Regions from separate parts of the Janthinobacterium sp. GMG1 genome, predicted to be linked through region 1. Evidence: predicted binding sites of a transcription regulator. Region 1 holds the regulator's gene; each other region holds the start of a gene.
What was found. Region 1 encodes FNR, which switches genes on or off when oxygen is low (the NO sensors DNR and NnrR bind a similar motif). Its sites were predicted from a motif close to TTGATNNNNATCAA; they were not measured.
Positions count from the first base shown of each region.

Region 1 (8,030 bases):
GCTGCGCCTGGCGGGCCGCGACATTTACGTGCGCGAAGGCTGCTACAACTGCCACTCGCAGATGGTGCGTCCGCTGCGCGCGGAAACGGAACGCTATGGCCACTATTCGGTCGCTGGCGAATTCGTCTACGACCATCCGTTCCAGTGGGGTTCCAAGCGCACGGGGCCCGACCTGGCCCGCGTGGGCGCGCGCTACAGCGACGAATGGCACCGCACGCACTTGAACAACCCGCGCGACGTGGTGCCCGAGTCGAACATGCCGTCCTACCCCTGGCTGGCGAAGACCAAGCTGGTGCCTGACGAAATCATGCCGAAGATGCGCGCCCTGCAACGCCTGGGCCAGCCGTACAGCGATGCAGAAATCACCGCCGGCCCCGCGCAGCTGCAGGACAAGACGGAAGAAGACGCCCTGGTCGCCTATCTGCAAGGCCTCGGTACATTAATCAAAACAAGGAATTAGCATGGCAATCGAAAACCTGTTTGACAGCGCCAGCAGCGTCATGACGGTGGTTTCCTTTACGACGTTCGTGGGCATCCTGTGGTGGACGTTCAGCCGCAGCAACAGCGACTTCGACGCGGCGGCACGCCTGCCGTTCGCCGACGACGCGCTCGATTATCCGGCTGAGGCCGAGATGAACCTGGCGAAGGAGCATCACCATGGCTGACTTTACCAATGGCTTCTGGAATATCTACATCATCGTGCTGTCTCTGCTGGGCATCATCGGCTGCGGCGTGCTGCTGTACTCGCAGTCGAAAATCAAAGTGGTCGAGGGCGCCCCTGCCGATGGCACCACGGGCCACGTCTGGGACGAGGACTTGAAGGAACTCAACACGCCGATGCCGCGCTGGTGGATGTGGTTGTTCTACATCACCATCGTCTTCGCGCTGGCGTACCTGTTCCTGTATCCGGGCCTGGGCAACTATGCCGGCAGCCTGGGCTGGAAATCGACGGGCCAGTACGAGGAAGAGCTGAAGAAGGCGGAAGCCGACTACGGTCCCCTGTTCAACAAGTACCTGAGCCAGGACTTGAAGACGGTGGCGGCCGATCCGCAGGCACTGGCCATCGGCCAGCGCCTGTTCCTGACCTACTGCGCGCAATGCCACGGTTCGGATGCGCGCGGCAACAAGGGCTTCCCCAACCTGACGGACAAGGACTGGCTGTATGGCGGCGAACCCGACATCATCAAGACCACCATCCTGCACGGCCGCAATGGGCAGATGCCACCGATGGGCGCCGCCCTCGGCTCCGAAAAGGATGTCGAGAACGTGGCCCATTATGTGCTGAGCCTGTCCGGCTCGACCTCGGATCCCGTCAAGTCGGTGCTGGGCAAGGCCAAATTTGGCGCCTGCATGGCCTGTCATGGCGCCGATGCCAAGGGTAACCAGATGCTCGGCGCGCCGAACCTGACGGACAAGACCTGGCTGTACGGCGGCAGCGCCGATACCATCATGGAAACCGTACGCAAGGGACGCAACAACACCATGCCGGCCTTCAGTGATTTCCTCGGCGAATCCAAGGTACACGTGCTGTCGGCGTATGTCTGGAGCCTGTCGAATCCGCAGGCACCCGCAAAGTAAAAATGGAACCTCAAGTCATCAAGATGTATGCGGCCCGCGAGCAAATCTACCCTCGCGAGGCCAAAGGACGCTACGCTACCTGGCGATGGGTATGCGTATGGCTTACCCAGCTCGCGTTCTACGGCTTGCCGTGGTTGACCTGGAATGGCAGGCAAGCCCTGCTGTTCGATTTGACCACGCGCAAGTTCTACATTTTCGGCGTCGTGCTGTGGCCCCAGGATTTCATCTATCTGGCGGCCCTGCTGATCATCTGTGCGTATTTGTTGTTCCTCGTCACGGCCATTGCCGGGCGGGTGTGGTGCGGGTTCTCTTGCCCGCAAACGGTATACACGGAAATTTTCCTGTGGGTCGAACGCCACATCGAGGGCACGCGCAGCGCGCGCATGGCCCTCGACAAGCAGGGCCCCTCCGTGCGCAAGGCGTTCAAGAAGACGGCCAAGCACCTGGCATGGGGCGCCATCGCCCTGTGGACGGGCTTTACCTTTGTCGGCTACTTCACGCCGATCAAGGAACTGGCGCAGTCGGTGACCACCCTGAACTTCGGTCCCTGGGAATGGTTCTGGGTCTTGTTCTACAGCCTGGCAACCTACGGCAACGCGGGCTGGCTGCGCGAGCAGGTGTGCAAATACATGTGCCCCTACGCGCGCTTTCAGAGCGCCATGTTCGACCAGGACACCCTGATCATCACCTATGATGCCAAGCGCGGCGAACCACGCGGCGCCATGAGCAAGAAGGCCGGCAACAACGACAAGCTGGGCGATTGCATCGACTGTACCCTGTGCGTGCAGGTGTGTCCGACCGGTATCGATATCCGCAACGGCCTGCAGTATGAATGCATCGGTTGCGCCGCTTGCGTCGATGCCTGCAACAGCGTGATGGACAAGGTTGACCGGCCACGGGGACTGGTACGCTACAGTACCGACCATGCGATGGAAAACAACTTCAATTCGAAGCAGATACGCCAGCGCGCCATGCGCCCGCGCGTCCTGATCTACACTTCCATCCTGGCCCTGATCATCATCGCCGTATGTACGTCGCTGGCCCTGCGCACGCCCCTGAAAATGGACGTGATCCGCGACCGCGGTTCGATGGGACGCGAAGTGGAAGACGGCATGATTGAAAACGTCTACCGTCTGCAGATCATGAACACGTCGGAGCAAACCCAGCATTTCAAGATCAGCGCTTCCGGCCTGCCGGGCCTGACCTTGCTGACGCGCGAAGAAGTGACCTTGCAGCCGACGGAAACGCTGGGTTGGCCGATCCGCCTGCGCGTGCCGCACGGCGTGGGAGAGAAGGGTTCGAACAAGATTGCGATCGAATTGCACTCGCTGGACAACCCGTCGCTGCATGTGCGTGAAAGCGCGGTATTCATCGTGCCACGTTAACAAGGAAAGGCGGAAGGGGACCGGGTGCCCTCGCCGCCGCCACGAAGTTGCAGGAAGGCCGGTCCCCATGCGGGGACTGGCTGATTAAACAGGAGAAATATCATGTCCGACAGTCTGAAACTGCAAGCCCCCGTTGCACCGTGGTACAAGCATCGCTGGCCATGGCTGCTGATGATCGGCCCCGGCCTGTCCGTGGTCGTCGGCAGCTTCATGGGCTATATCGCGTTTACGCAGCCCGATGCGCTGGTGGTGGGCGATTATTACAAGCAGGGCAAGGCGATCAACCAGGATTTGAAGCGCGACACGATCGCCAGCGACCTGGCCATGGATACGAGCCTGTCGTATGACGTGGCGCAAGCACGCCTGACCGGTTCCGTGCACAGCTTCGGCAAGGCTTACCAGGGTCCGCTGCAGCTGCACCTGGCGCATGCGACCCTGCCGGAAAAGGATATCAAGGTGCTGGTGCAGCCCGATGCGGCCGGCAATTTTTCCGTGGCGCTGCCGATGCTCGAGCGCAGCCGCTGGCAAGTGCTGGTGGAAAACGACAAACGCGAGTGGCGCCTGTCCGGCATCTGGACCTGGCCGCTGCAACGCAGCATCGCGCTGCATGCGGACGAAGAGCTGTAAGCCTTATTTGCAGATGTCGGTTCCGGCCGTAATGGCCTTCAGCTTGGCCGGCTGCAATATCTCGATCTCGCGGTTCGACACGCGCAGCCAGCCTTCCTTCTTGAATTTGGATAGCAGGCGGCTGACGCTCTCGATGGTCAGGCCCAGGTAGTTGCCGATTTCCTCGCGCGACATGCGCAGCTGGAAATTGCTGCCCGAATAGCCGCGCGCTTCATAGCGCGACGCCAGGTTGACGATGAAGGCGGCAAACCGCTGCGTCGCCTGCATATTGCCCAGCAACAGCATCACGCTTTGCTCGCGCGTGATTTCCTGGCTCATCATGCGGTGGAAATGGCGCAGCAGGGTCGGCATATTGCCCAGCAATTGTTCCAGGCTGGAAAACGGGATTTCACACACTTCGCTGTCTTCCAGCGCCACTGCATTACAGTGGTGGCGGTCGGCGCTGATGGCATCCATGCCCAGCAGTTCGCCCGCCATCTGGAAACCCGTCACCTGCTCTTCGCCACCGGGATTGATCTGGTACGTCTTGAAGTGCCCCAGGCGGATCGCATACAGGTTCTGGAACGAGTCACCGATGCGGAACAGCGAGGCGCCGCGCACGATCTTGCGGCGGCGGCCGATGATCTGGTCCAGCCTGTCCATGTCGCCCACATCGAGGCCCATCGGCAGGCACAATTGATGCATGCTGCAGGTCGAGCATCGCGCACGCAACGCCTCCACGTTCACGGTGGGCAAGGTGGGAGTGAGTAGCGCTTCAGTCATGTCGGTACCTTTTAGAAAATGCAACAACAAGTTTACTGCATACAGCTGCATACAGGGTTGCCGTATACCAATTTCACCGTAATTTCGGCGAATAAACGACGTCCAGCCTTTAATTATATGGCAACATCGTCAAAAGCCCGTACGGGGCGGGCAATTTGCGCGGTGGCGCTTGCCAAGCTGGGGTATTGATAGGAAAATTCCTGACAGCATTATCTGCCGCCTGTGCCGCCCGGTACTGAAAAGGAAATCATGAAGCCTCTCGGCATCAAAGCAAAAGTCGCGCTGGCCACCAGCCTGACCTCGATCGCCATGATCGCGCTGGTCACCATGATCCAGGTGCAGCACATGCGCGACGACTTCACCCGAGTACTGCTGAGCCAGCAATCGTCCCTGATCACCCGCACCGCTGCCGAGCTCGACGACAAGCTGGGCATGCTGCTGCAGATCGTCACCCTGACGGCCCGGCAACAGCCGCCGGAATTGATCGCCCGGCCCGCCCAATTGCGCGAATACTATTCGCGCCGCTCGATGCTGGTGCTGTTCGATGACGTGCTGGTGCTCGACGCGCAGGGCGCCATCGTGGCCGACATGCCGGAAGTGGCGGGGCGCGCCGGCATCAACGTTGCCGAGCGCGAGTATTTCCAGACCGTCCTGCGCACGCGCCAGCCCATGATCACCGAACCGATGCTTGGTAAATCGAGCGGCATGCCCATCGTGCAGATGGTGGCGCCCGTGCTGGCCGCCGATGGCCGGGTGGCCGGCGTGGTGATCGGCGTGCTGCGCCTGTACAAGGACAACCTGCTGGGCCGCCTGCGCTCGGAAAAGATCGGCAAGAGCGGCTATTACTTCATCCTCACGCGCGGCGCCGTGCCGCGCTATGTGCTGCACCCCGATACGAGCCGCTTGCTGCAACCGCGCAAGCCGAACGCCAACCTGACGACGACCCAGTTGCTGAAGGAAGATGGCGAAGGCAGCATGGTCAGCACCAACAGCCGCGGCATCACGGCCGTCAACAGCTTCAAGCGCCTGAAATCCGTGAACTGGCTGCTGGCCGCCTCGCTGCCCGTCGAGGATGCCTTTGAACCGTTCGATGGCGTGCTGTACCGGCTGGTGCTGTGGAGCATCCTCGCTTCGCTGCTGGCCGCTGCCGTTCTGGGCTGGGTCACCGTGCGCCTGCTGTCGCCGCTGGTGCGCCTGCGCGACACCTTGCTGGCCCTGCGCACCAGCGGCAGCCGCTTCACCCCCGTGCCGGTACAGCAGCGCGACGAGATCGGCGAACTGACGGAAGCGTTCAACGGCCTGATGAGCGAACGCGACCGCCTGCAGCAGGAACTCGAAGCGCGCGCGGCGGAGCTGGAACAGGAACGCGACCGCGCCGAAGCGGCCAACCGCGCGAAGAGCGATTTCGTGGCCAACATGAGCCATGAAATCCGCACGCCCCTCAATGCCGTGCTGGGCATGGTGTATTTGCTGGGCAATACCAGGCTCGATACGGAACAACGCAAGTATCTGACCATGGTGCGCGTGGCGGGCCAGTCGCTGCTGGGCATCCTCAACGACGTGCTCGACTATTCGAAGATCGAGGCGCGCCGCATGGAATTGTCGCCTGTCGAATTCGACCTCGACGAAGTCATGAATACCCTGGCCACGACGATGACGATGAATGCGGGCGAAAAGGAACTGGAACTGGCCATCGCCGTCGAACCCGACGTACCGCGGCGCCTCGTCGGCGACGCCCAGCGCCTGCAGCAAATCCTCGTCAACCTGGCCGGCAACGCCATCAAGTTCACGGAGAGCGGCGAAGTGGTGGTGGCCGTCAGCCTGGCCGAGAGCGAGAGCGGCCGCGCCTGGCTGCGCTTCGAAGTGCGCGACACGGGCATCGGCATGACGGAACTGCAGCAACAACAGCTGTTTTCCGCGTTTTCCCAGGGCGACCAGAGCATCACGCGGCGCTTCGGCGGCACGGGCCTGGGCCTGGCCATCAGCAAGCAGCTGATCCACATGATGGGCGGCGACATCGCCGTCGCCAGCAGCGAAGGCAAGGGCAGCCGCTTCTGGTTCAGCGTGCCCTTCGAGATGCTGGCGCAACCGGCCGAAACGCGGCGCACGCCCGCGCTGGGCCAGCTGCGCCTGCTGGTGGCCGACGATAACCGCACCACGCGCGAACTGATCGTCAAGCTGATCGAGGCGTGGGGCTGGCTGGCCGACGAAGTGGACTCCGGCTTTGCCGCCATCGAACTGTACCGCGAACGCCTGGCGCAGCAGCAACCATACGACGTGGTGCTGGCCGACTGGCACATGCCCGTCATGGACGGCCTGGCCACAGCCAAGGCCATCCGCCAGGCGGCCAGCGGCCAGCGCCAGCCCATCGTGGTGATGGTCAACGCCTTCGCCCGCAACCACCTGGAGGAAATTTCCAGCGCGGCCGAGGCCGACGTTGTGCTGATGAAGCCGATCACGGGCTCCAGCCTGTTCGATGCCCTGCACCAGGCGCTGATTACCAAGAACGACGGCGGCGAGCCACGCATGCTGCACCAGCCGCTGGGCACGGAACTGGCCGGCGTGCATTTCCTGCTGGTGGAAGACAATCATTTGAACCAGGCCGTGGCGCGCGGCATCCTCGAACACATGGGCGCCACCCTGGACGTGGTGGGCGACGGCTTGCAAGCCGTGGAACGGCTGCGCACGGAAGCGTTGCGCTACGACATCGTGCTGATGGACATGCAGATGCCCGTCATGGACGGTTTCAGCGCCACCCACATCATCCGCACGGAACTGCGCCTGAACCTGCCCGTGATCGCCATGACGGCCGGCGTGCTGGCGTCCGAGCGCGAGCGCTGCATGACGGCCGGCATCAGCGACTTCATCGCCAAGCCCGTGGTGGTGGAAGAGATGATGGAAGTCATCCTGCGCCACCTGCCCAAGCGCCCGCAAGTGCAGACGGCCGAGCCGGCACGCGTCGCCGATGAGGAAGTGTTTTCCATGGCGCCGCTGATGCGCGTGATGGGGCGCGATGCGAAGGGGCGCGGCGTGCTGCGGCGCATGGTGGAAGACGCGCTGAACAAGGGCATGACGCCCGTGCGCGACGCCGAAACAGCGTTGCAGGCGGGCCGCCACAGCGACGTGGCGCGCATCCTGCACAGCGTGCGCGGCTCCGTCGGCACCCTGGGCACGAAACGCCTGATCCGCGCCGCCTTCGCCACCGAGGAAGCCATCGATGCGGGCCGTCTGGACGAGGTGCCGGCGCTGCTGGCGCACACGGCGCAGGAACTGGAACTGGCGCTGGCGGCGGCAGCGGATTGGTTGTCCAGGCTGAAGGATTAGCACCCAAACGCCTAAGAAAACCGTAGCGAGCGGCAGTGAGTTGTGGCTAAGAAGCGCAACCGTGCTAGAGCACGGTGAGCATCGCAGGCCGCAAATCGCGACGCGCAGTAGATTTGCTTTGGCGTTTTATGCGGGCACGCCCAGAATCACGCTGGACGCCTTGAACATCGCCGTCACATTGCTGCCCGGTTCGATGCCCAGATCGGTGCTGCTCTGATTCGTGATGATGGCGGCGATCGTGCCGCCGCGCGGCAGGTCCAGCACCACTTCCGTGTTGACGGCGCCCGTCTGCACGCGCGTCACCACCCCGGCCAGCTGGTTGCGCGCGGAAAAGCGCGCGCCATGGCTGTCCGT
Region 1 covers NZ_JAXQNT010000013.1:60,959-68,988, forward strand. The annotation lists gene ccoO (cytochrome-c oxidase, cbb3-type subunit II) at 1-460, shown strand, start outside; gene SJI03_RS25400 (cbb3-type cytochrome oxidase subunit 3) at 462-665, shown strand; gene ccoP (cytochrome-c oxidase, cbb3-type subunit III) at 658-1,578, shown strand; gene ccoG (cytochrome c oxidase accessory protein CcoG) at 1,581-2,963, shown strand; gene SJI03_RS25415 (FixH family protein) at 3,066-3,590, shown strand; gene fnr (fumarate/nitrate reduction transcriptional regulator Fnr) at 3,594-4,352, opposite strand; gene SJI03_RS25425 (response regulator) at 4,602-7,676, shown strand; gene SJI03_RS25430 (TOBE domain-containing protein) at 7,803-8,030, opposite strand, start outside.

Region 2 (8,030 bases), on a different contig from region 1:
CGCCACGCCGCAATGCGGGCGGTGATAGCGGCACGGGCGGCATTTCGCCTAACGTGACGGCGCCAGCCTGATAACGGCCGCCCTGACCGGCGGCGCGTAATCAAAAGGGTAAGGAGCAATCCTTGCCCTTTTTCGTTGGCGCGCCAGATTTCCCTGACGACTACAAAGATTCACATGCGACACTATTTGCAATTCGGCCGTTTCGGCTTCAACCTGTCCGGCACGCAGGCGCTGGTGATGGGCATCCTGAACATCACGCCCGACTCGTTTTCCGATGCGGGCCAGTATCAACACCTGGAATTTGCCCTTTCGCGGGCCGAGCAGATGATTGTGGATGGCGTCGACATCATCGACATCGGCGGCGAATCGAGCCGTCCCGGCGCGCCGCCGCTACCGCTGCAGGACGAGTTGCAGCGCGTCATGCCGGTGCTGTACGCCTTGCGCGATTGCGGCAAGCCGCTGTCCGTCGACACCTATAAACCCGAAGTGATGCGCGAAGCCATCCTGGCGGGCGCCGACATGATCAACGATATCAACGGTTTCCGCGCGCCAGGCGCCATCGACGCCGTGCGGGACAGCGATTGCGCGCTGTGTATCATGCACATGCAGAACGTGCCAGAAACCATGCAAGCCCAGCCGCAGTACGAGGACGTGGTGCGCGAAGTCATCGACTTCCTGCGTGAACGCATCGACACGATGACGGCGGCCGGCATCGCCCGCGAACGCCTGTGCGTCGATCCCGGCTTTGGTTTTGGCAAGACGGTGGAACAGAACTATGCTTTGCTGCGCGCCACGCGCCAGTTGCACAGCGAGCTGGAGCTGCCCGTACTGGCCGGCTTGTCGCGTAAGTCGATGATCGGCGCCGTCACGGGACGTCCCGTCGAGCAGCGCCTGGCCGGCAGTGTTGCCGGTGCGCTTGCTGCGGTAGCGCAAGGTGCGGAAATTATCCGTGTGCATGATGTAGCTGAAACCGTCGATGCACTGAAGGTCTGGCGCATGGCACACTGAGCCTGTAAGATTTATCATAAACAACAAAAAGAGAAATACTATGACGCGTAAATATTTTGGCACCGACGGCATCCGCGGCCTGGTGGGCACGGCTCCGATCACCCCCGATTTCGTCATGCGCCTCGGCTATGCGGCCGGCAAGGTGCTGGCCAAGTCGCAAGGCGGCAAGACGCGCCCGACGGTGCTGATCGGCAAGGACACGCGCATTTCCGGCTACATGCTGGAAGCGGCGCTGGAAGCGGGCCTGTCGGCCGCTGGCGTGGACGTGATGCTGGCCGGCCCCATGCCGACCCCGGCAATTGCTTACCTGACGCGGGCGCTGCGCCTGTCGGCCGGTGTCGTCATTTCCGCCTCGCACAATCCCTACCATGACAATGGCATCAAGTTCTTTTCCGGCCAGGGCACCAAGCTGCCCGACAGCGTGGAACTGGAAATCGAAGCGGCGCTCGACGAACCGATGGCCTGCGTGCCATCTGAAAAGCTGGGCCGCGCCAAGCGCCTGGACGATGCCCAGGGCCGCTACATCGAATTTTGCAAGGGCACCTTCCCGAACGAGCTGGATCTGCGCGGCCTGAAGATCGTCGTCGATTGCGCACACGGCGCCGCCTACCATATCGCGCCGCACGTGTTCCATGAGCTGGGCGCGGAAGTCATCGCCATCGGCAACAAGCCCGACGGTTTCAACATCAATGCGGGCTTCGGCGCCACGGCAACCAAGGCCATGGCCGAAGCCGTCGTCGAGCACGGCGCGGACCTGGGCATCGCCCTCGATGGCGACGCCGACCGCCTGATCATGTGCGACGCCACGGGCCGCCTGTATAACGGCGACGAGTTGTTGTACGTCATGGTCAAGGACCGCCTGGCGACAGGCCCCGTGGCCGGTGCCGTCGGCACCTTGATGACCAACATGGCGCTGGAAGTGCTGTTCAAGCAGCAGGGCATCGGCTTTGCGCGCGCCAAGGTGGGCGACCGCTACGTGCTGGAAGTCATGAAGGAAAAGGGCTGGATACTGGGCGGCGAAGGCTCCGGCCATTTGCTGTGCCTGGACAAGCACACGACGGGTGACGGCATCGTCTCCGCGCTGCAAGTATTGTCCGCGCTCAAGCGCAGCGGGCAGAGCCTGCAGCAATGCCTGGCCGAGCTGGTGCTGTTCCCGCAAACCCTGATCAACCTGCGCGTGGCGCCCGGTTTCGACTGGCAGAAAAATGCCGCCATGGTGGCCGAGAAAGAACTGGTCGAGGCCGAGCTGGGTGACACGGGCCGCGTGCTGATCCGTGCTTCGGGCACGGAACCGCTGATCCGCGTGATGGTGGAAGCGAAGGACAAGGACAAGGCCGAGAGCATGGCGCGCCGCATCGCCGATAAAGTGGCTGTGTAAAGGCAGGCGCCGATAGTTATTTCCATCTAATTCGTCTATGGCAATTGACGAAATTGGGTGGGGGCGTTATTATCTTGTCTTCGGAGTGTGGCGCAGCCCGGTAGCGCACCTGGTTTGGGACCAGGGGGTCCAAGGTTCGAATCCTTGTACTCCGACCAAAGTCATAAGCGGGCTGTCAGAAATGACAGCCCGTTTTCTATTCCGCGCCAGCATTTCATTGCTGGCGCGCATGGACTAAAATACTGCACCTCTCCGCCCATCGTTCAACGGATAGGACAACGGTCTTCTAAACCGTGAATGGGGGTTCGATTCCCTCTGGGCGGACCAGTTTCATACTGGCCACGGCTTGCGCCATGCGGCCGCATCTTCTCTCTTCCTGTCTGTCAGCACGCGGCCCTAAGGCTGCGCAAACAGCACCACGCTCAGCAAATACAGCAGCGGCACGGCGCACAGCAGCGTAGACAACACCGACAGCATTTTCTTGCTCGCCAGGCGTGCCAGGCGCAGCCGTTCGCGCGCAGGCAAATGCCGGCGGACCAGGTCGCGCGCGCGCGGCTGGAATGGTGATTCATGCATGTGAACTCCCTCGCAACGATGGCTGATGATGTCGGCCAGCATAGCGGGAGCGGCATAAAGGCGGTGTAAAGAGTGGGCGGCGCGGCGCAAGCGCGCTGTAAACATGGATGCGCCGGCGCCGTGTTGCGGGCCTTGCCCGATGCTCTTATTTTGCCTGGCGGCGGCGCGCCAGGATGCCGAGCAGGCCCAGGCCGGCGAGCAGCATGGCATAGGTTTCCGGTTCAGGTATGGCGGAAACATAGGCGCGGTAATTGCTCAGGTCCTTGGGCAAGCCCTCTACCGTGAAGGTCGTGCCGGCTGCGACGGGAGCGGCCCAGTGGAAGACCAGTTCGCCCTGGCCGAAATGGATGGCCAGATAGTCATAGGCCGCCGCGCTCGTGAAGGAATTCCCCCCGCCGCTGGCGCCTGCCGTGGTGCCGGCGGTACAGCCCGAAGTGGCATTGTCGCAAAATGAGACGGCCGCACCCAGGCTGGTGCCGAAAACGCTGTTGATTTGGCTCTGGATGTTGGCTGGACTCTGCGGCACGAGATTGTCGTCATAGTATTTCACCATGGTGGCTGGCGACGGCGAGTAAGTGACTGTGCTGCCTTCGATGCTGAAACCGCTGGCCGGTCCCACGTCGATCCATGTAGCTGCCTGTGCCATGCCCATCAAGGCCGTAAGGGCGGCCAGTATGGATGTCCGTATGGCAATGCTTGTTATGCTTTTCATGAAAATCCCCTTTGGTTTTATTGCAGGCATTTCACTGCTTCAGGGTGCGCGCCGTCCTGTCAGGGAGGTCAACTTGTCGCCCGTTCGCCTTTGCGTGAGTACGCATATGCAAGCTTAGTCTCGATGCAAGCTAATGTAATTTAAATAATTCTATTGGCTTAGTTGGCAATGTCGCATACGGCTATGTATGGCTGTGCCAGCGAGCGGTCGCGCGGCGATCAGGAGCGGCGTGACAAGACACGCCGCTTTGTGCTGGAGGGAGGAGGAAGACGCAGGAGGGGGGGCTTCAGTCGTTGCTGACGCCAAACAGGCGATCCTTGGCGTTGAGCAATTTTTGCACCTTGGCGCCCATTTTCATCAGCTGCGCCATCGATTCGGGCGACAGGCGCTGCAAGTCGTCGAACCAGGTGTTGGCCAGGTCGACCAATTCATACATTTCCCGCATGCGCTCCTGCGCATACTGGTCGACGGGTTCCGTGGCCGGCGCCAGCAGCGATTCGCGCAGCACCGTCAGGGTGGGCGCCACTTCGCGGCGGCGGCGTTCGGCGGCCACCACGCGGAAGATTTGCCACACATCGCCCAGCGAGGAAAAATACTCGCGCCGGTCGCCGGGGATGCGCGACTGGCGGATCAAGCCCCAACCCTGCAATTCCTTCAGGCCGATGCTCACGTTCGAGCGCGAAAAACTCAGGTGTTCCGCGATTTCATCCGCGTGTAAAGGATGCTCCGCGACAAACAACAAGGCGTACACTTGCCCCACTGTGCGGTTAAAGCCCCAGCGGCTGCCCATCTCGCCGAAATGGCTGACGAAGGTCAGGATCAGCGGCGTCATTTGGATATGTTGAGTTTTCATAATTATCTGAATTTTTTCACGCCACACCCGCAGGGTCAATTGATATATGTCATGTTTCGCAGTATTATACAAAATATCGAATTTACAGAAAATTCTGAAAACTCAAAAAGTATAGAGATGCCGACCACGCCACTGTCCTTGCCCCGCTTTATCCTTCCCCGTGCCGCCAGCCTGGCGCAGGGCGGCGCCGCCTTGCTGTGGCTGCCGCAAGCGGCCTTGCTGGCCTGGGCCGTGCAAGCCATGCTGGACGGTGCAGCGTGGCGCGCGGCCCTGCTGCCGGCCGCTGGCGTGTTGCTGCTGGGCGTGCTGCGCGCCGGTTGCGAAGCGTGGGGCGCGCGGCGCATGTATGCGGCGGCGCGCGCGCACCTGTCCACCTTGCGCGCGCAAGTGGCGCAAGCGCTGGCGCAGCGTTCGCCGCTGGACCGCCAGCGCGCCCAGTCGGGCCAGGCGGCCTCCGTCATCGCCGAACAGGCCGAAGCCATCGTGCCGTATCTGGTGCGCTACAAGCCGGCGCGCTGGAAAGTCATGCTCGTGCCGCTCGTGATCCTCGCCGTGGTGACGCCGCTGTCGTGGATCGCCGCCTTGATCCTGCTCATCGCCGCGCCCCTGATTCCCGTCTTCATGGCCCTGGTCGGCATGGGCGCACAGGCGGCCAGCCGCGCGCAGATGGTGGAAATGGGCAGCATGAACGCGTTTCTATTGGACCGCCTGCGAGGCCTGGCCACCCTGCGCGCGCTCGACGCCGTCGACGCTACGGCCGCACGGCTGGACGCCTCGTCGCAATCCGTGCGCCGGCGCACGATGGTGGTGCTGCGCATCGCCTTTTTGTCGTCCGCCGTGCTGGAACTGTTTTCCGCGCTGGGCGTGGCCATGGTGGCCGCGTTTATCGGTTTTTCCTTGCTGGGGAGCATCAATTTTGGCACCTGGGGCCGGGAACTGACGCTGGGGCAGGGCTTGTTCATCCTGCTGCTGGCGCCCGCTTTCTTCGAACCGCTGCGCGAACTGGCCGCCGTCTGGCACGACAAGGCGGCCGGCGAAGCGGGCCTGGCCGGCCTGCACGACCTGGCGGGGGAGGGCGTAGCCCTGCCTGGCGCCGCTGTGGAAGTGGCTGCCGTTTCCGCCGCCGCCATGGCGGTGGCGCCGCCGCCTGCCGTGGAACTCCATCAACTGCGCTTCGCCCACCCCGGCGAGGCGCCCGTATTCGACCACTTTGACTTGAGCGTGCGCGCCGGCGAACACGTGGCCCTGCTGGGCGCCAGCGGCGCCGGCAAGACCACTTTGCTGTCGCTGCTGGCCGGCTTGCTGCCCGCCAGCGGCGGCGAGATCCGCATCGGCGGCGTGCGCCTGACCGACAGCACCGTCAATACTTTGCGCCAGCGCATGGCCTGGATGGGCCAGCGCCCCCACGTGTTTGCCGCGTCCGTCAGCCAGAATGTGACCCTGGGCCGCGCGGGCGCCAGCGCTACGCAGGTGACGCAGGCGCTGCACCTGGCCGACCTGGCTGCCGTGGCGCAGGCGCAGCCGGCCGTCATGCTCAGCGATGGCGGCCAGGGCTTGTCCGGCGGCGAAGCCGTGCGTCTGGCCCTGGCCCGCGTGGCCCTGCATCCGCATGCCGATTTGCTGCTGGTCGATGAACCGACGGCCCACCTGGACAGCGAAACGGCGGCGCGCGTCACGGACGCCTTGCTGGCACTGGCGAAAGGCAAGACGATGATCGTCGCTACGCACGATCCCGTGCTGGCCGGCCGCCTGCAGCGCACGGTGCAGGTCGATGTCCGGGCGCAGGTACAGGAGCAGGAACAGGAACAGCAGGCATGAAAACTTCCCTCATATCGAACCCCGTCCTGCGGCAATTGCTGCTGGCCCAGCCCGGCAAGCTGATCGGCGGCGCCTTGCTGGCGGCCCTGACGGCGGTGTCCGGCATGGCCTTATTGGGCTTGTCCGGCTGGTTCATCACGGCCACCTCGATTGCCGGCCTGCACGCTTCGACGGCGATCCTGTTCGACGTCTTCGGTCCGTCGGCCGGCATCCGCCTGCTGGCCATCGGCCGCACGGGTTCGCGCTATGCGGAACGCCTCGTCACGCACGACGCCACGTTCGCTGCGCTGGCCAGCATCCGCGTGCGGCTGTTCCGTGGCTGGTCGCGCCCGGAAGCGGCCAGCCGGCTGCTGCGCCAACCCGCCAAGCTGCTGTTCCGCCTGACGGCCGATATCGACGCGCTCGAATCACTGTATTTGCGCCTGCTCGTGCCTGCCTTCACGGCCTTGTGCGTAGCCTTGCTGGCCGGCGTGGCGCTGGGCGTGATGCAGTGGCAACTGGGGCTGGGCCTGGCCGCGTGGCTGCTGGCCGCCGGCGGCGGCATCAGCTGGGTCGTGGCGCAACGCGCGCGCCGCCCCGCCATCGTGCGTTCGCGCGCCATCGAAAAATTGCGTTCCGGCACCATCGACCTGGTGGCGGGTCAGACGGACCTGGTGATGGCGGGCCGCATCGACGCCCAGTGCGCGGCGTTGGCGCAGATCGACCGTTCGCTGGCGCAAGCCGATTTCGCCCTGCTGCGCCTGGAGACTGCCGCCGGCGCCGCGTATGGCGTGGCGGGCAGCGCGACTCTGGCAGGTGTGCTGCTGGCCGTGGCCGTGCTGGTGCAGCAGCAAACGATGAGCGTGCCGCTGGCTGCCCTGGCCCTGTTGATTGCCCTGACGGCCGTGGAACCGTTCGCGGGACTGCGCCGTGGCGCGCTGGAAGTGGGCCGCATGCTGCTGGCCATGCGCCGTCTGGCGCCGCGCCTCGATGGAGAAGATGTAGTTGCGCCGCCCGTCGACGCCGCGCCGGGCTTGCGCCTGGAACACGTCAGCGCCGCGCATGCTGGCAGCCACGTTGCCATCTTGCACGACGTATCGCTGCACATCGCCGATGGCGAGCGCGTGGCCTTGATCGGCCCCAGCGGCGCGGGCAAGTCCACCTTGCTGGCCCTGGCCGCGCGCGAGCTGGCGCCCCTGTCGGGCAGTGTCCACGCCGGACGCGCCTGCCTGTTCACGCAGAAGACGGAATTGTTCCAGGACAGCTTGCGCGACAACCTGCGCCTGGCCGACCCATCCGCCAGCGATGCGCAGCTGTGGGCGGCGCTGCAATCGGCCGGCCTGGACGAGGAGGTGCGGGCCTTCGCGGACGGCTTGGGCACCATGCTGGGCGAGGGCGGCCTGGGCTTGTCGGGCGGCCAGGCGCGGCGCCTGGCGCTGGCGCGGCTGTTCCTGCACGAATCGACCTTGTGGCTGCTGGATGAAGCGACGGAAGCGCTGAATGCGCAGACGGCGAACGATGTCTTGCAGCGCCTGCGGGCGCGCAGCGAAGGGCGCAGCTTGCTGATCGCAACCCACTTGCGGCGCGAAGCGGCGCTGGCGGACCGGCTGGTCAGCCTGCGTGATGGCCGCATCGTGGGCGACGCGCGCCGTGGCACGCCAGCCTTCGAGACAGCCTTGGCGGGCTTGCGGGGAGACTAAGAACGG
Region 2 covers NZ_JAXQNT010000011.1:38,945-46,974, forward strand. The annotation lists gene ftsH (ATP-dependent zinc metalloprotease FtsH) at 1-71, shown strand, start outside; gene folP (dihydropteroate synthase) at 175-1,008, shown strand; gene glmM (phosphoglucosamine mutase) at 1,049-2,386, shown strand; tRNA gene SJI03_RS23750 (tRNA-Pro) at 2,468-2,544, shown strand; tRNA gene SJI03_RS23755 (tRNA-Arg) at 2,639-2,713, shown strand; gene SJI03_RS23760 (hypothetical protein) at 2,783-2,962, opposite strand; gene SJI03_RS23765 (PEP-CTERM sorting domain-containing protein) at 3,108-3,674, opposite strand; gene SJI03_RS23770 (GbsR/MarR family transcriptional regulator) at 3,961-4,506, opposite strand; gene cydD (thiol reductant ABC exporter subunit CydD) at 4,645-6,345, shown strand; gene SJI03_RS23780 (amino acid ABC transporter ATP-binding/permease protein) at 6,342-8,024, shown strand.
Region 2: cydD (thiol reductant ABC exporter subunit CydD) is a predicted target of FNR. The motif match lies at 4,567-4,580, and genes of this name have one in related genera.

Region 3 (8,030 bases), on a different contig from region 1:
CGCCGCCCTCGTCTTCTTCGCCTTCATCGGCTTTGACGCCGTCACCTCCGCCGCCGAGGAAGTCAAGAAGCCGTCGCGCGACCTGCCGATCGGCATCATAGGATCCTTGGCCGTGTGCGCCGTGCTGTACGTGGTCGTCTCGGCCATCATGACGGGCATCGTGCCGTACCAGAAATTCCTCGGCGTCGACCATCCCGTCTCGCTGGCCCTGCAATATGCGGGCGAAAACTGGATCGCCGGCTTCGTCGACCTGGGCGCCATCCTCGGCATGACCACCGTGATCCTCGTGATGGCCTTCGGCCAGACGCGCATCATCTTCGCCATGTCGCGCGACGGCTTGCTGCCCAAGCGCCTGTCGACCGTGCACCCGCGCTTCCACACGCCATTCTTCGCCACCTGGCTGGTCGGCATCGTCTTCGGCCTGATCGCCGCCGTGATCCCGCTCAACATCCTCGCTGAACTGATCAACATCGGCACCCTGGCCGCCTTCACCATGGTGTCGATTGCCGTGGTGGTGCTGCGCAAGAAGCGCCCGGACCTGCCGCGCGCCTTCCGCTGCCCCGGCGTGCCGTACGTGCCGGCGCTGGCCGTGATCCTGTGCGTGGGCCTGATGACCTTCCTCAGCTGGGTCACCTGGGTGGCCTTTACCATCTGGCTGGTGATCGGCCTGGTCATCTACTTCGGCTACGCGCGCCGCCGTTCGCTGCTGCACCCGCCGCAGTAAAAAATCCCCTGCAGCGACATATCCTGTCGCTGCCGCAGTTAAGATGGCGGTCTCGCAACCACCGCAGGCCGCCATCCATGCAACGTTCCCCCGACCTCATCGCACAACTGGACCAGAGCACGGACCAGCTCAAACGCTCGCGCCTGCGCAACATGCAGTGGCTGGCGGCCGGCTTGCTGCTGCTGGCCGCACTGGTCTTCGCCGTGGCCCGCTCGCAACGGGGCGGCCACCCCGCCTGGGGCTATGTGGAGGCATTCGCCGAAGCGTCCATGGTGGGGGCGATCGCCGACTGGTTCGCCGTCGTGGCCCTGTTCCGCCACCCTTTGGGCATCCCCCTGTGGCATACGGCCATCATCCCGAACAGCAAGGCGGACATCGGCCGCAGCCTGGGCGCCTTCGTGGAAAACCATTTCATTACCGAGCAAGGCATCGCCGAGCGCATCGCGCAAGCCGATCCCGCCGCGCGCCTGGGCGCCTGGCTCAGTGACGAGGCCCACGCGCGGCAGCTGGGCATGGCCAGCGCCAGTGTTGCCAGACAGCTGCTGGCGATGGCCGACCACGACAAACTGGGACGCCTGCTGCGTGTACAGGCCAGCAGCTACCTGGGCCAGCTGAATCTGTCGGACGTGGCGGCCGACTGCATCGATGCGCTGATCGCCGACGGCAAGCCGCAGGAACTGCTGGACTTCATGCTCGACCGCAGCGCCGCCTACCTGGACGACGAGGCGCACCATGCCGCCATCGGCGATTTCGTGCTGGGCGCCTTCCAGATCGAGAACGCGCTGGTGAAAAAGGCCGTGAAAGCATATGAACCGCGCATGATCGCCTCGCTGCAAAAATTCGCCCTCGCCGTGCGCCTCGATCCAGACCACCCGCTGCGTCAGCGCATCGCCGGCTGGATCGCCGACAGCGCGCTGCACCTGAAGGCCGACCCGCAGTGGCAAGCAACGGTGCGCCGCTACCAGCTGCAGCTGATCGCCAGCGACACGGTGCAAGCCATGCTGGGCGACGTCTGGAACCACCTCAGCACGCGCCTGCTGACCGGCCTGCACGCCGACCAGCCCAGGCTGGCGCAAGCCATCGCCAGCCTGGCGCGCAATACGGGCAAAGTGCTGGAGGCGGACAAAGCCGCGCGGGCATGGCTGAACGCCGCCATCGTCGCCGGCAGCGGCTCGCTGGTGCGCCGCTACCGGGGCGAAGTGGGCGCCTTCATCGCCGCCCGCCTGGATCTGTGGAGCAAGGATGAAATGAGCGAACGCATCGAACTGGCCATCGGGCGCGACCTGCAATTCATCCGCATCAACGGCACCATCGTGGGCGGCCTGGCCGGCTTGCTGATTTATTCAGTCAGCCAGGCGTTTTAACGCCACTACCAGCGAAGAATATCCCCGGGCGGCACCGCATGCGAAGGAAAATGCGGCAGCACTTCCTCGGCCAATTCCTGCAGCACCTCCGCAGCCGGGCGCTGGCCATGCTGGATGCCCAGCGCCGCATGGTTGACGCCTGCTTCGCGCCATTCACCGAGCAAGTCGATCAAGCCCTTGCGCCCCGTGCGCAGCACATAGCCGCTGCGCACAGGCGTGCGCGGGTAATCGGGGTCGTCCACCAGATCCAGCCACTCATTGCACATATGCGGGCGAAAGCCGCCATCCGGTATGCACTGGCGCCAGGCGCGGATCTTTTCCGCCAGGCGGCGCGGCCCGTCCCGCGTATCCGTCGCTTCCGGATACGTCAGCCAGCCGTCCGCGTGGCGCCCTATCCACTCCAGCGCCTGGCCCGACGAGCTGGTGACGACCAGGGGAATGCTGCCCGCCACGGGCTTGGGCAGCAGTTCGAGGCCCTCGATGCTGCCCAGCGGGCCTTTGACACTGGCGGGGCCGGCGCGCAGTAACTGGCGAAACATATGCACGGCCTGCGCATAACGCTCGCCGCGCGTGGCGTACGGCACGCCATACGCGGGAAACTCGCTGGCGCGGTCGCCCGACGCCGTGCCCAGCACCAGGCGCCCGCCCGACAATTGGTCGATGCTGGCGGCCGCCTTGGCCAGGTCGATGGGGTGGCGCAGGGTAAAGATGGCGCTGCCCGTGGCCAGAGCCAGCGAGTCCGTGCGCGCCGCCAGATACGCCAGGTAGGTCCACGGGTCGAACAGCTGGCCCGCGTCGCCGAAGCGCGGGTCGAACAGGGGAATGTCGCGCACCCAGGCGGCGGCAAAGCCTTGCCTGTCCATGGCGGCGACCAGCTCGGCCTGGCCGACCAGCGCCTGCATGTCGCCCTGGTAAAAGCGCAGGGGCAGATAAATGCCGAGGGTGAGCGCGCCGGGCGCGAACATGCGGCGGTAGCCGGCATGGTGGGAAAACGCGTGCGAGGACGCGCCACTGGTATCGATCGTCATATTGTTCCTTGAAGTTGCTCAGGCGCCCGTGGCGGGCGCGGGCAGCGTGATGCCCAGCTGGACGGCCGGACGTGCCGCCACGCGGGCGTACCAGGCGCCCACGAGGGGCCATTCATCGAGCTTGAAGCCGACCAGGTCGGCGATATGCAGCCAGCCAAAGCTGGCGATGTCGGCGATGGAATAAGCGTCGCCGGCCAGGTAGGCGTAGTTCGCCAGGCGCCCATCCATGGTGGCCAGCGCGGCGTCGCACAGCTGGCGAAAGTGCGCCGTGGCGGCCGCATTCGCGCCTCTGCCTGCGATCTCGAAATGCACGCGCTGGCCCAGCATCGGCCCCATGCTGGCCGCGTGGAATTGCAGCCAGGTGATGGCGGCCCAGCGCTGCGCGGGAGCCTTCGGCAGCAGCCGCCCCGTCTTCTCGGCCAGGTACAGCAGGATGGCGGCCGATTCAAACACGGTGATGCCCGTGTCGTGGTCGACCAGCACCGGAATGCGCCCGTGCGGATTGAGGGCCAGGAAAGCGGGCAAGCGGTGTTCGCCCTCGTCGATGCGCACTTGGCGCAACTGATAGGGCAAGCCCAGTTCGGCCAGCGCGATGGTGGCTTTGAAACCGTTGGGCGAGCTGTCAGTGTAGAGTTCCATCATGGCGCCGCCTCCTGGCGCGCAGCCTTGCCGGGCAGGATGGCGATGGCGCACGCCAGGCCCGCCGCCACCAGACAGGCGGAAACGAGGATGGCGCTGCTGTAGCCTTGCGCGGCCGTGCCGCCGCCGGCAAGCACGGCGATGCTGACCGCCACGCCCACGGCCAGGCCAACGGCCGAGCCGACTTCCTGCGTGGTCGTCAGCATGCCGCCGGCCAGGCCATGGTCCGCTTCCGGCACGCCATCGATGCCGGCCACGGTCCAGGCGGGAAACGCCAGGCCATAGCCGATGCCGGCCAGTACGGTGCCAGGCAGGATGGAGACGGCCCACGACGCCAGCGTGGCCAGCGACGCGCCCAGCATGGCCAGGCCGCCGATGAACAGCAGCATGCCGCCGACGATGACGGGCTTGGTGCCGCAGCGGGCGATCAGTGCCGGCCCGGCCCACGCGCTGGCCAGGGTAAAGGCGACGGCCATCGGCAACAGTCCCAGTCCCGTGCGCGTGGCGGAAAACGCCAGCACTTCCTGCATGGCCAGCGCCACGACGACAAAGGTGGGGCCCAGGGCCGTATTGGCCAGCAGGGAGACGATATTCGCGCCGCCCGTGGAGCGGCGCCGGAAGACGGCCAGCGGCATCAGCGGCGCTGCCACGCGTCCCTCCACCCACACGAACAGGGCCAACAAGGCCAGCGCCAGCGCGATCAGGGCAAAGGTGAACGGATGCGCCAGTCCCACATGCTCGCTATTGGCAAAGGCAAACACCAGCGTCGCCGCGCCCGACGCCACCAGCAGCGCGCCCCAAACGTCGAGCGTGCCGGCAGCCGCAGCGGTATCCGCATCGGGTCGCCCCAGTGGCAAGGCCGGCGACAGGGCCAGCACCAGCAAGCCGACGGGCACATTGATCCACAGCACCCAGCGCCAGCCCAGCAGGTCCGTGATGAAGCCGCCCAGGATCAGGCCCGCGACAAAGCCGCTGGCCGCCACGGCCGTCCAGGCACCGAGCGCCCGGTTGCGCCGGGCCGGTTCGGGAAACACGGCCAGCAGCAGCGAGAACGCAGCCGGCGAAAACATGGCGGCGCCAAAGCCCTGCAGCGCGCGCGTGGCCACCAACATGGCCGGGCTATGCGAAAAGCCGCCCGCCAGGGAAGCGGCCGTAAACAGCAGCAACCCCGTGACGAAGACGCGGCGGCGGCCAAACAGGTCGGCCGCGCGCCCGCCCAGCAGCAGGAAGCCGGCGATGGCCACGCCATACGCATTGATCACCCACTGCAGGCCGCCGGGCGTAAAGCCCAGGCTGTGCTGAATTTGCGGCAAGGGGATCATGGTGATGGAAAAATCGAGCAAGGCAACGAATTGCGTGGTGCATAGCAGGATCAGGCAAATTTGCCGATGTGAAAGTAGCATGGATATCCTATCGATATAGTTTTACTCGACGTCAAAAGAACGCCGTATGCCCCTATAATGCGTTCTCCAAGAGCGAAACAGAAACGATGATTTTTCGCGCTTAACTATAGAAAAACTATATCGATGAAACATCCTTTACCGCTCCAGGCGCTGCGCGCCTTTGTCGAAGTGGGCCAGCGCGGCAGCATCAAGGCGGCCGCCGAGGCGCTGCACGTGACGTCGGGCGCCGTCAGCCAGCAAATCCGCCTGCTCGAAGATCGGGTCGGCATGCCCCTGTTTACGCGCGAACGCCAGGGCTTGCGCCTGACCGAGGCGGGCGCCAGGGTCCACCCCGCCCTGCTGGGCGCCTTCGCGCAGATTGCCGGCGCCAGCCAGGCGCTGGAAGACATGGGCGCCCGCCAGACGCTGACCGTCAGCACGGTCGCCACCTTTGCCGCCGCATGGCTGGTGCCGAGGCTGGGCCACTTCAACCAGCGCCATCCGCAGATCGAGGTGCGCGTGGAAGCGACGTCGGCGCTGGTCGACCTGCGCCGCGACCGGGTCGACGTGGCCTTGCGGCACGGCCTGGGCGACTATCCGGGCTTGCAGGTGACGCGATTGATGGCGCCCGTGCTGGTGCCCGTCGCCAGCCCCGCCCTGATGGCGGGCCAGCCGCCCATCGCCACGCCGGGCGATTGCCTGCGCTACCCGCTGCTGCACGATACGGACCGCGCCGACTGGTCCCTGTGGCTGGCCGCGCATGGCGCGCCGGACGACAGCGAGGATGCGGCGCGGGCGCTGCGCGGCTCGGCCTTCGAAGATGATTTTCTGTTGATACGCGCGGCCGAAGCGGGCCAGGGCCTGGCTCTGGTGCCGCAGCTGTACGCGCAGGAGGAGATCGCCGCCGGGCGCCTGGTGCAAGTGCTGGACTTGCCCTGGCCCGCGCGCTTTGCCTACTACCTGGTAGCGCGGCCCGACGCGGCCACGCGCCCCGCCGTGCAGGCATTCATGACCTGGATCTGCGAGGAAGCGCAGGAAGCGCGCTAGAACACATGGCCGTCGGCCGCGCACGACACCACGCCGCACATGGTGGTAAACAGCACCGGCACGCCGGCGCGTCCCGTGGCGATGCAGGCTGCGGCCGGCACCACGGCCAACAACAGGGCCAGGTAGCCGAGCGCCTTCAGGCGCCGCCCGGACGAACGACGCACGCCCCCGGCTGCCTCGCGTAAATAGCCTCTGGCCGCCTCTTCGCTGCCGCTTGCCGACATTTTCGTATGCATGTCCATCTCCTCCATCCATAGTGACCGGTCTTGCTTCACTGCATTTTGCTACATAAATTTACCAAATACAATAAATAAATTCATGAATAAATTGCTTTTTCTTATTTAATCACACAAAACAATGGAATCACAATATTCGATTAAATCATTTTATTCGCACTTGCCATCAGGCGGCAAGCCACATGGGCACGCATCCGGCCAAACTTGATGTAGATCATAATTTTTTGAACAAGCTCTTGCTACCCTGTAAAAAAATGACAGGAGCACCGGATGAGCAAGACGCAGCCGAGCGACGCGCAGCACAACGTGGAACATGAGCGCCTGGGTAGCGCCTGGCAAGGCGTGCCGGCGCCCGGTTATCCGGAAAGCGCACCGGAAGGCGCCACCCTCGACCTGCTGCTGAACGCCTGGCTGGGCAAGTTCACGGGCGGTATTTCGCCAGCCGCGCTGGGCAACGCGTATGCCGACTGGCTCAGCCACCTGGCGCTGGCGCCATCGAAGCAGCAAACCCTGCAGCAGGAAGCGTGGAAGAAGATCGGCCGCTGGCAGCAATATGCATTGCAATCAGCCCTGACTGGCGGTGCCACCGAGCCGTGCATCGCGCCGCTGCCGCAGGACCGGCGTTTCGACGATCCTGCCTGGCAGCGCTGGCCCTACAACCTCGTCTACCAGGGCTTTTTGCTGCAGCAGCAATGGTGGCACCGCGCCACCACGGGCGTGCGCGGCGTCTCGCCGCACCATGAGGATGTCGTCACCTTCACCGTGCGCCAGTGGCTAGACATGCTGGCGCCGTCGAACTTCCTGCTGACCAATCCCGTGGTGCAGCAAGCGACCTTCGAGAGCGGCGGCGCCAGCCTGGCGCGCGGCATGGTTCACGCGGCCGACGACTGGCAGCGCGCCGCCATGGGCGCTGACGCGGCCGGCGAAGCAGCGTTCAAGGTGGGCGGGAACGTGGCCGTCACGCCGGGCAAGGTGGTCTACCGCAATGACTTGATCGAATTGATACAGTACGCGCCCGCGACGGCCAAGGTGCATGCCACGCCGCTCCTGTTCGTGCCCGCCTGGATCATGAAGTTCTATATTCTCGACCTGTCGCCGCACAATTCGCTGGTGCGCTACCTGGTGGGGCAAGGCCACACGGTGTTCATGATTTCCTGGAAAAATCCGCAGGAGGAAGACCGCGAGCTGTCGCTGGAAGACTACCGCCAGCTGGGCGTGATGGACGCGCTCGACGCCGTTGCCCGCCTCACGGGCGCGCCGCAAGTGCACGCGGTGGGCTACTGCCTGGGTGGCACCCTGCTGGCGATCTCCGCCGCGACGATGGCGCGCGACGGCGATGCGCGCCTGGCCAGCCTCACCATGCTGGCCTCGCAGGTGGACTTCAAGGAGCCGGGCGAACTGTCGCTGTTCATCGACGACAGCCAGGTCAGCTTCCTGGAAGCGGCCATGTGGAAGCAGGGCTACCTCGATACGAAGCAGATGGCGGGCGCCTTCCAGCTGCTGCGCTCGAACGACTTGATCTGGTCGCGCCGGTTGAACCACTATCTGCTGGGACGCGATGAACAGGACAGCGACCTGATGGCCTGGAACGGCGACGCCACGCGCATGCC
Region 3 covers NZ_JAXQNT010000003.1:391,613-399,642, forward strand. The annotation lists gene SJI03_RS10525 (amino acid permease) at 1-724, shown strand, start outside; gene SJI03_RS10530 (DUF445 domain-containing protein) at 802-2,088, shown strand; gene SJI03_RS10535 (LLM class oxidoreductase) at 2,094-3,116, opposite strand; gene SJI03_RS10540 (glutathione S-transferase family protein) at 3,135-3,758, opposite strand; gene SJI03_RS10545 (MFS transporter) at 3,755-5,158, opposite strand; gene gcvA (transcriptional regulator GcvA) at 5,282-6,184, shown strand; gene SJI03_RS10555 (hypothetical protein) at 6,181-6,420, opposite strand; gene SJI03_RS10560 (PHA/PHB synthase family protein) at 6,691-8,030, shown strand, end outside.
Region 3: SJI03_RS10560 (PHA/PHB synthase family protein) is a predicted target of FNR. The motif match lies at 6,625-6,638, and genes of this name have one in related genera.

Region 4 (8,030 bases), on a different contig from region 1:
AGTTGCAGCATGCCATGGGCGCGCAAGCGAACGACCTGGTACCGCTGCTGCACGCCATCGACGACTTTGATTTCCCCCTGGCACAGTCGCTGCTGCACGACTTGCTGCACACCTACGCCCCGGAGTCCCCATGAATACATCAGCCCGGCCCGTGATTCTCGTCGTCGACGATGAAGCGGCCAATTTGCAGCTGCTGCGCCAGATCTTGCAGAACGACTACGCGCTGCTGTTCGCCAAGGATGGCGCGCGGGCGTTGGCACTGGCGCAACAGGAGCGCCCGGCCCTGATCCTGCTCGACGTGATGATGCCCGGCATGAGCGGCCACGATGCCTGCCGCCAGCTGAAAGCGGCGCCGCTGACGGCCGCCATCCCCGTCATTTTCGTCACGGCCCTGAACGACATGCGCGATGAACTCAGCGGTTTCGAAGCGGGCGCCGTCGATTACATCACCAAACCGCTCAGCCCCGCCATCGTGCGCGCCCGCGTGCGCACGCACCTGTCGCTGGTGCGCATCGACGAGCTGAAGGAAACGCGGCTGCAGATCGTCCAGCGCCTGGGTCTGGCGGCAGAATACAAGGACAATGAAACAGGCTTGCACGTGATCCGCATGAGCCACTACGCGCGCCTGCTGGGCGTGGCCGCCGGCATGGACGAGGCCGCCGCGGACGACCTGCTGCACGCGGCGCCCATGCACGACGTGGGCAAGATCGGCATTCCCGACCGCATCCTGCAAAAGCCGGGCAAGCTCGACGCCGACGAATGGGCCATCATGCAGACGCACGCGCGCATCGGCGGCGACATCATCGGCGAACATGCCGAAGGCGGCATGCTGGCGCTGGCGCGCGCAATCGCCCTGTCGCACCATGAAAAATGGGATGGCAGCGGTTACCCGAACGGCTTGGCGGGCGAAGCGATCCCCCTGGCCGGGCGCATCATCGCCGTGGCCGACGTCTTCGACGCGCTGACCTCGGTGCGCCCGTACAAGCGCGCCTGGTCAGTACTGGACGCCATGGGCTATCTGCAAGCGCAAAAAAACAGCCATTTCGATGCGCGCCTGGTCGACCTGTTTGTCGAGGAACTGCCCGCCATCGACGCCATCCGGCTGCGCTGGGCAGAGAAAGAGGAACACCACGCGCCGGCTTGAAGAGTGAACTCCCACCACAGCCAGCGTTGTTGCGTCACACAAGCAAGTGCCGGACAGATGGCGCCGGCGCCGATGCAGACCACTGGAAGGGCAAGGAGTTCAATGCCATTATGGCTGGCGGCGGGGCAGACATTTTGATGCACATCAAACAGCTCGCAATTTCCGGGCTGTGGCCTTGCAGATGGCCATGCCCGGGATTTTTTTGACCCATATCAAGCCCAGCAAAAGAAAAGCCCTGGCCAGCACGGCAATGCTGGACTTGCCCCTGTTGCCGTTCTAGCCTTGTTGCCATCCTGACTACCGAGCGACACCATGGCTTACAAATCCATCCTCGTCCACGCCGACCTGTCGCGCCATGCGCCGCAGCGCATCGCCATCGCAGCACGGCTGGCACACGCGCACCAGGCGCACCTGATCGGCGCGGCCATGACGGGCCTGTCGCGCTTTTACCTGGAAAACAACCGCGGCATGCGCGGCGGCGCCGTGGCGGCGCAGATTTCAGCCTTGCATGGGCAGGCGGATCAGGCGCTCGACCAGTTTGAAACGCTGGCGCGCCAGGCTGGCGCCGCCTCGCTGGAGCGGCGCCTGATCGAAGACGATGAAGATGGCGGCATGGCCGTCAGCGCCCGCTACAGCGACTTGACGGTGCTCAGCCAGCACGACGACAGCGAAGCCCTGCCCGGCGCCATGAGCGACCTGGTGCCCTACGTGATGCTGAACGCGGCCCGTCCCGTGCTGATCGTGCCGCGCAGCGGCCAATTCACGCAAGTGGACAACACCGTCGTGGTGGCCTGGGATGGCAGCATGGAAGCGACGCGCGCCATCGGCCACGCCCTGCCCCTCTTGCGCGCGGCGCGCCTGGTGGTGCTGGCCCTGCTGCACCCGCCGGCCGGCCACGCGCAACCGGCGCGCCACCCGGGTGCCGACATCGCCGCCTACCTGAGCCGCCATGGCGTGCCCGTCGAAGTGCGTTCGGCCATCACCACGGGCGACATCGGCGCGGCGCTGCTGGCCATGGCCGCCGAAGTGCATGCGGACTTGCTGGTGATGGGCGGCTACGGCCACGCGCGCTTCCGCGAAATTTTATTGGGCGGCGTGACGGAAACGGTGCTGCGCCAGATGACGGTACCGGTGCTGATGGCGCATTGACGTCAAGCGCGCCATGTTTATTTGCTAAATAGCTATAATTGCCTGATTACTTACCTCAAGGCAATGTACATGAAGCAACAACTGCTCAATTGGAGTAGCACCCTGGCGCCGTTCGGCAGCGACCTGCTGTGGACAGTCCTGCCGTGGATGCTGCTGTATGGCGTGATCGGCTTTGTGCTGGCGGTCGGCATCTGCTACCAGCTGGCCAGAAAATGCCTGCTGGTGCGCCGTCCGCCCGCCTGGCATGTGGCCGCCAAGCTCAGCTATGTGTTGATCCTCGTCGCGCTGCCGCTGCTCGGTGGCGGGTTTGGCGCCGTGCACAGCGTGCACCGCGTGGTCAACCAGGCCCTCGAGCGCGACCTGCAGCCGGTGGTCGAAGCGCAAATGCCGGCGCTGCGCGTCTACCTGGAACAGCAGGTCAGGCTGATCACCCCGGGCCAGGCTATCAGCATGCGCAGCCTGATCGAACCCTTCGTGCAAGACATGTATTACCGGCCTACATCAGGCAGTTACTGGGAACGCAGCAAGGCGCGCTGGATCAATGAATTCATCCTGCGCCGCGGCAGCGTGCTGCTGACGCAGGTGCTGCAGGAACAACTGATCGCCAGGGCAACTGTGCTGGGCGAAGCGCTCAAGGGCGCCGGCTTCCGTGGCCAGGCGACGGGTGAACTGGCCAGTCTGGGTACCGACCTGGCCGTGCGCCTGACCACCGATGTGGCGCGCCAGGCCGACTTCAGCAAACTCGACAAATCAGTGCCGATGATTTTCATCGACGCCGTCAAACGCCAGGCCGGCGCCTATTTCAATTCGCTCAAGATCACGCTGGGCCTGTTCGCGCTGGCGGCGCTGCTGCTGGTGTGGGGCGAGATCATGTTGTACCGCCACTATTACCTGCGCCGCCATCCGGCCACGGCCTTGCCCGTGCCCCCCATGTAAAAAAGCCGCCCCTCCTTGCGGACGGGGCGGCTTTTCATGTGCAGCTAAGGCTTAGACTTTACGCTGAGCCACTGCGTCGACCACGCACAGCGCCGTCATGTTGACGATACGGCGCACGGTGGCCGATGGCGTCAGAATGTGCACGGGCTTGGCGCAGCCGAGCAGGATCGGGCCCACGGCGATGCCGTTGCCTGCCGCCGTCTTCACCAGGTTGTAGGCGATGTTGGCCGACTCGATATTCGGCATGACGAGCAGGTTGGCGTCGTTCTTCAGTGCCGAATTGGGCATCAGTTTTTGACGCAGCTTGCTGTCGAGGGCCGTATCGCCGTGCATTTCGCCGTCGATTTCCAGGTCCGGCGCGCGTTCCTTGACGATGGCCAGGGCGGCGCGCATCTTTTGCGCCGAAGCGCTGTCGCTGGAACCGAAGTTCGAGTGCGACAGCAGGGCCGCGCGCGGCGACAGGCCGAAACGGGTCATCTCTTCGGCAGCCATGATGGTGATCTCGGCCAACTGGTCGGCGTCCGGGTTTTCATTGACGTGCGTGTCGACCATCACCAATTGACGCTCCGGCATGATCAGCACGTTCATGGCCGCATACACATTGCTGCCGGCGCGCTTGCCCAGCACCTGGTCGATGTATTTCAGGTGCAGCTGGGTGGTGCCGAAGGTGCCGCAGATCATGCCGTCGGCGTCGCCCTTGTGGATCATCATCGAGCCGATCAGGGTGTGACGGCGGCGCATTTCCAGCTTCGCGTATTCCTCGGTGACGCCCTTGCGGCTGGTCATGGCGTAGTACGTATTCCAGTAATCGCGATAGCGCTCGTCGAAGTCCGGGTTGATGACGTCGAAGTCGACGCCTTGCTTCAGGCGCAGGCCGAACTTCTGGATGCGCGCTTCGAGCACGGGTGGACGGCCGACCAGGATGGGACGCGCCAGTTTTTCATCGACCACCACTTGCACGGCGCGCAGCACGCGCTCTTCTTCGCCTTCGGCATAGACGATGCGTTTGAGTTCGGCCGGCGTGGATTTGGCCATCAGGAACAGCGGCTTCATGAAGGTGCCGCTGCGGTAGACGAATTGCTGCAGGCTGTCCGCGTACGCTTGCAGATCCTTGATCGGACGCGTGGCGACGCCGGAATCCTCGGCCGCCTTGGCCACCGCTGGCGCGATCTTGATCAGCAAGCGCGGATCGAACGGCATAGGGATCAGGTATTCAGGACCGAACGACAGGTTGCTGATGCCATACGTGGTGGCCACGATATCCGACTGCTCGGCATGCGCCAGGTCGGCGATCGCGTGTACGACGGCGATTTCCATTTCGCGCGTGATCGTCGTGGCGCCGCAATCGAGGGCGCCGCGGAAGATGTACGGGAAGCACAGCACGTTGTTGACCTGGTTCGGATAGTCCGAACGGCCCGTGGCGATGATGGCGTCGCTGCGCACGGCCTTGACTTCTTCCGGCAGGATTTCCGGATTCGGATTGGCCAGCGCCAGGATCAATGGGTTCGGCGCCATCTTGCGCACCATGTCCTGTTTCAGCACGCCGCCGGCGGAGACGCCGAGGAAAATGTCGGCGTCCGGGATGATCTCGGCCAGAGTGCGCAGCGGCGTGTCTTGCGCGAAGCGTTCCTTGTCCGGGTCCATCAGTTCCGTGCGGCCCTTGTAGACGACGCCGGCCAGGTCGGTGACGTAGATATTTTTCAGCGGGAAGCCCAGGTCGACGATCAGGTCCAGGCAGGCCAGCGCCGCGGCGCCCGCGCCCGACACGACCAGCTTGCAGTCCTCGATTTTCTTGCCGACGGCTTTCAGGCCGTTCAGGATGGCCGCGCCGACGATGATGGCGGTGCCGTGCTGGTCGTCATGGAAGACGGGAATCTTCATGCGGTCGCGCAGCTGGCGTTCAATGTAGAAGCACTCGGGCGCCTTGATGTCTTCCAGGTTCACGCCGCCGAAGGTCGGTTCCAGCGAAGCGATGATGTCGACCAGCTTGTCCGGGTCCATCTCGTTGATTTCGATGTCGAAGACGTCGATGCCGGCGAATTTCTTGAACAGCACGCCCTTGCCTTCCATCACCGGCTTGGCGGCCAGCGGACCGATATTGCCCAGTCCCAGCACGGCCGTGCCGTTGGTGATGACGGCCACCAAGTTGCCGCGCGCCGTATATTTATAGGCATTCGCCGGATCGATGACGATTTCTTCGCAAGGTGCCGCCACGCCTGGCGAGTAGGCCAGTGCCAGGTCGCGCTGGTTGGTCAGTTGTTTGGTCGGCGTCACGCTGATTTTGCCGGGGCGCGGGCACTCGTGATACTCGAGTGCGGCCAAGCGCAATTGTTGACGCAATTCTTCTTTTTTATCAGATGACGAATCCATGCTGTGCTGCCTTCCTGTTTGGTCGATCGGGTGTTCCGGATTTTATCAGACCGATTCTTTCAATTAGCTAGGTATTTTCCGCTAGCCACAGTCTGATATCACGAAAACGCATAACCTAGCATTGTAAGGCCGTCCGGCGACACAAACGTCCTGAACAGGAAAAACTATCAAATTTTAGATTTCAATTAGTTTTTGTGATGGATCATCGGAGGCGCGCCATAGCGGCAGCGCTTCGACGGCGCGCTCGATATCGTCCATGTCGTCCGCGCCCAGGGTGTCGTCGAACGGTGCGGACAGGATGCTGCGCATCAGCGCCAGACGCGTCGTCGCTTGCTGCGCATCGATGAAGCGCGTCGTCTCCGCGCAATACTGCGCCCGACGCAGGGCATCGGCGCCGTCATCGTCGCCGTCGGGATAATAATGGCGGCCGATGTGATGCAGCGACTGCAGCAGGAATTCGATCTCGCGCAGGATGCGCAGCGCATCCTCGCCGGACAGCACGATGCGGCGGTTGGCGGGCAGCAGGGACGGTGGCGTGGCGGGATGGTCAGCCATGGCGGCATCTTTCTATCAAGGACAAGCCGACAGCCTACGCGATTTTTGCCGCCGGCGACGCCAGCCGCGCTCCCGGCGCGAAGCGCACGGCGATCAGCAATAACAGCACCACGCCGCCCGCCATCACCATCCACGCCTGGGCCAGGCTGGACGAGTGCTGGCGGATCAGGCCGGCGATGAACGGCATGCTGCTGGCGATGATGTAGCCGCCGCCTTGCACAAAGCCCAGCAGCGCGCCGGCGCCGGCCGGGTCACGCACGTGGTCCATGCTGACGATCAGCGACAAGGGGAACAGCGAACCGATACCGCAGCCCAGCAATATCACGGCAGGAATGGCCAGTTGCACGGGCGCCACGATCAGGCAAGCCAAGCCGCCCAGCACGGCCAGCAATACCGACAATAACAGGATGCGGCGGTCGGGAAAGCGGTGGATGACGCTGGAAATCACCAGTCCCGCCAGCACTTCCACCAGCGTCAGGCCACCGAGCAGCAAGCCGCTGTCGGCCGCGCTCCAGCCCAGTTCCGTATAAAACGGCGGTAGCCAGGCCAGCACCAGGGTGTACGCACCCGTGCCGATGCCAAAGAACACCATCAGCAGCCAGGCACGGCCACTGCCCACGGGTAGGCTGGCGCCCGCGCCGCTAGCCACATCCACGCGCGAAGCGGCCGCGCGGCGCCACAGCAGCCCGGCCGCCACGGCGGGCAGCGCCCACAGGGCCAGCAGCGCTTGCCAGCCCCAGCTTTGCGCCAGCGGTGAAGCGGAGGCGGCGGCAATGGCCGCGCCGCCCATGATGCCCGTCGTATAAAAACCCATCAGCTGGCCGGCCCGCGCGGGGAAATGGCGCTTGATGAAGGCAGGCAGCAGCGCCTGCACCAGCGCGATGCCCAGGCCGCCCAGGGCCGCCGTGGCGATCAGGCCGCCGCTGCCATGCAAGGGCCAGCGCAGCGCGCAGGCGGTGGCGATGATGGCGATGCCGATACCGATGCCACGCGCCACGCCCAGCCGGCGCTGCAGCTGCGCGCCCGCCAGCGCGCACACGCCCATGGCAAAGACGGGCACCGTGGTCAGCAAGCCCGCGTCGGCATTGCTGAGGCCCGTGCTGGCCTGGATACTGTCGAGCAAGGGGCCGATGGCGGCCAGGATGGGCCGCAGGTTCAGGCCCAGCAGGATGATGGCGGCCACCAGCAGGGCCGAGGAAGCGGAAGAAGAAGAAGAAGAAGAAGAAGAAGAAGAAGAAGAAGGGGTAGCGGCAGGTCGTGCGGATGGCATGGGATAGTCCTTGCCTCGCTGGGAGGCACATGGTTTAATGCGTCATCAAATATGACTCGATGAAAAGTATCTTAACATAAAGATAGAAATATATTTTGAGGTCAAGATAAATGGAACCCCGATGACAACGACCCCGCAAGAACACACGCGCGCACAATTTGCCGCCGCACAATGGCAGCGCGAACTGCCGCAGATGGATACCCGTGCCATGCAGCTGGTGGGCCAGCTAGGCACGGTGGCGCAGCTGATGGCGCGCGACTGGCTCAACCCGCTGTTTGCCGAACACGGCTTGCAACCGGGCGAATTCGACGTGCTGGCCACCTTGCGCCGCTCGGGCGCGCCCTACAGCTTGACGCCGACGGCCCTGTACGAAGCGGCCATGCTGTCCTCGGGCGGCATGACCAATCGCATCGACCGGCTGGAAGTGGCCGGCCTGATCGAACGCCAGAAGCACCCGACGGACCGGCGCGGCGTGCTGGTGGCCCTGACACCCAGAGGATTGGAACTGATAGAAAAGCTGGTGTTGCTGCACGTGGAGAACGAGCGCGCCATGCTGTCGGCGCTCGGCGCGGACGAGCAGCGCCAGCTCGACCAGTTGCTGGCCAA
Region 4 covers NZ_JAXQNT010000001.1:303,244-311,273, reverse strand. The annotation lists gene SJI03_RS01490 (MHYT domain-containing protein) at 1-134, shown strand, start outside; gene SJI03_RS01485 (response regulator) at 131-1,144, shown strand; gene SJI03_RS01480 (universal stress protein) at 1,457-2,293, shown strand; gene SJI03_RS01475 (hypothetical protein) at 2,363-3,229, shown strand; gene SJI03_RS01470 (NADP-dependent malic enzyme) at 3,281-5,599, opposite strand; gene SJI03_RS01465 (hypothetical protein) at 5,774-6,154, opposite strand; gene SJI03_RS01460 (MFS transporter) at 6,189-7,424, opposite strand; gene SJI03_RS01455 (MarR family transcriptional regulator) at 7,546-8,030, shown strand, end outside.
Region 4: SJI03_RS01480 (universal stress protein) is a predicted target of FNR. The motif match lies at 1,279-1,292, and genes of this name have one in related genera.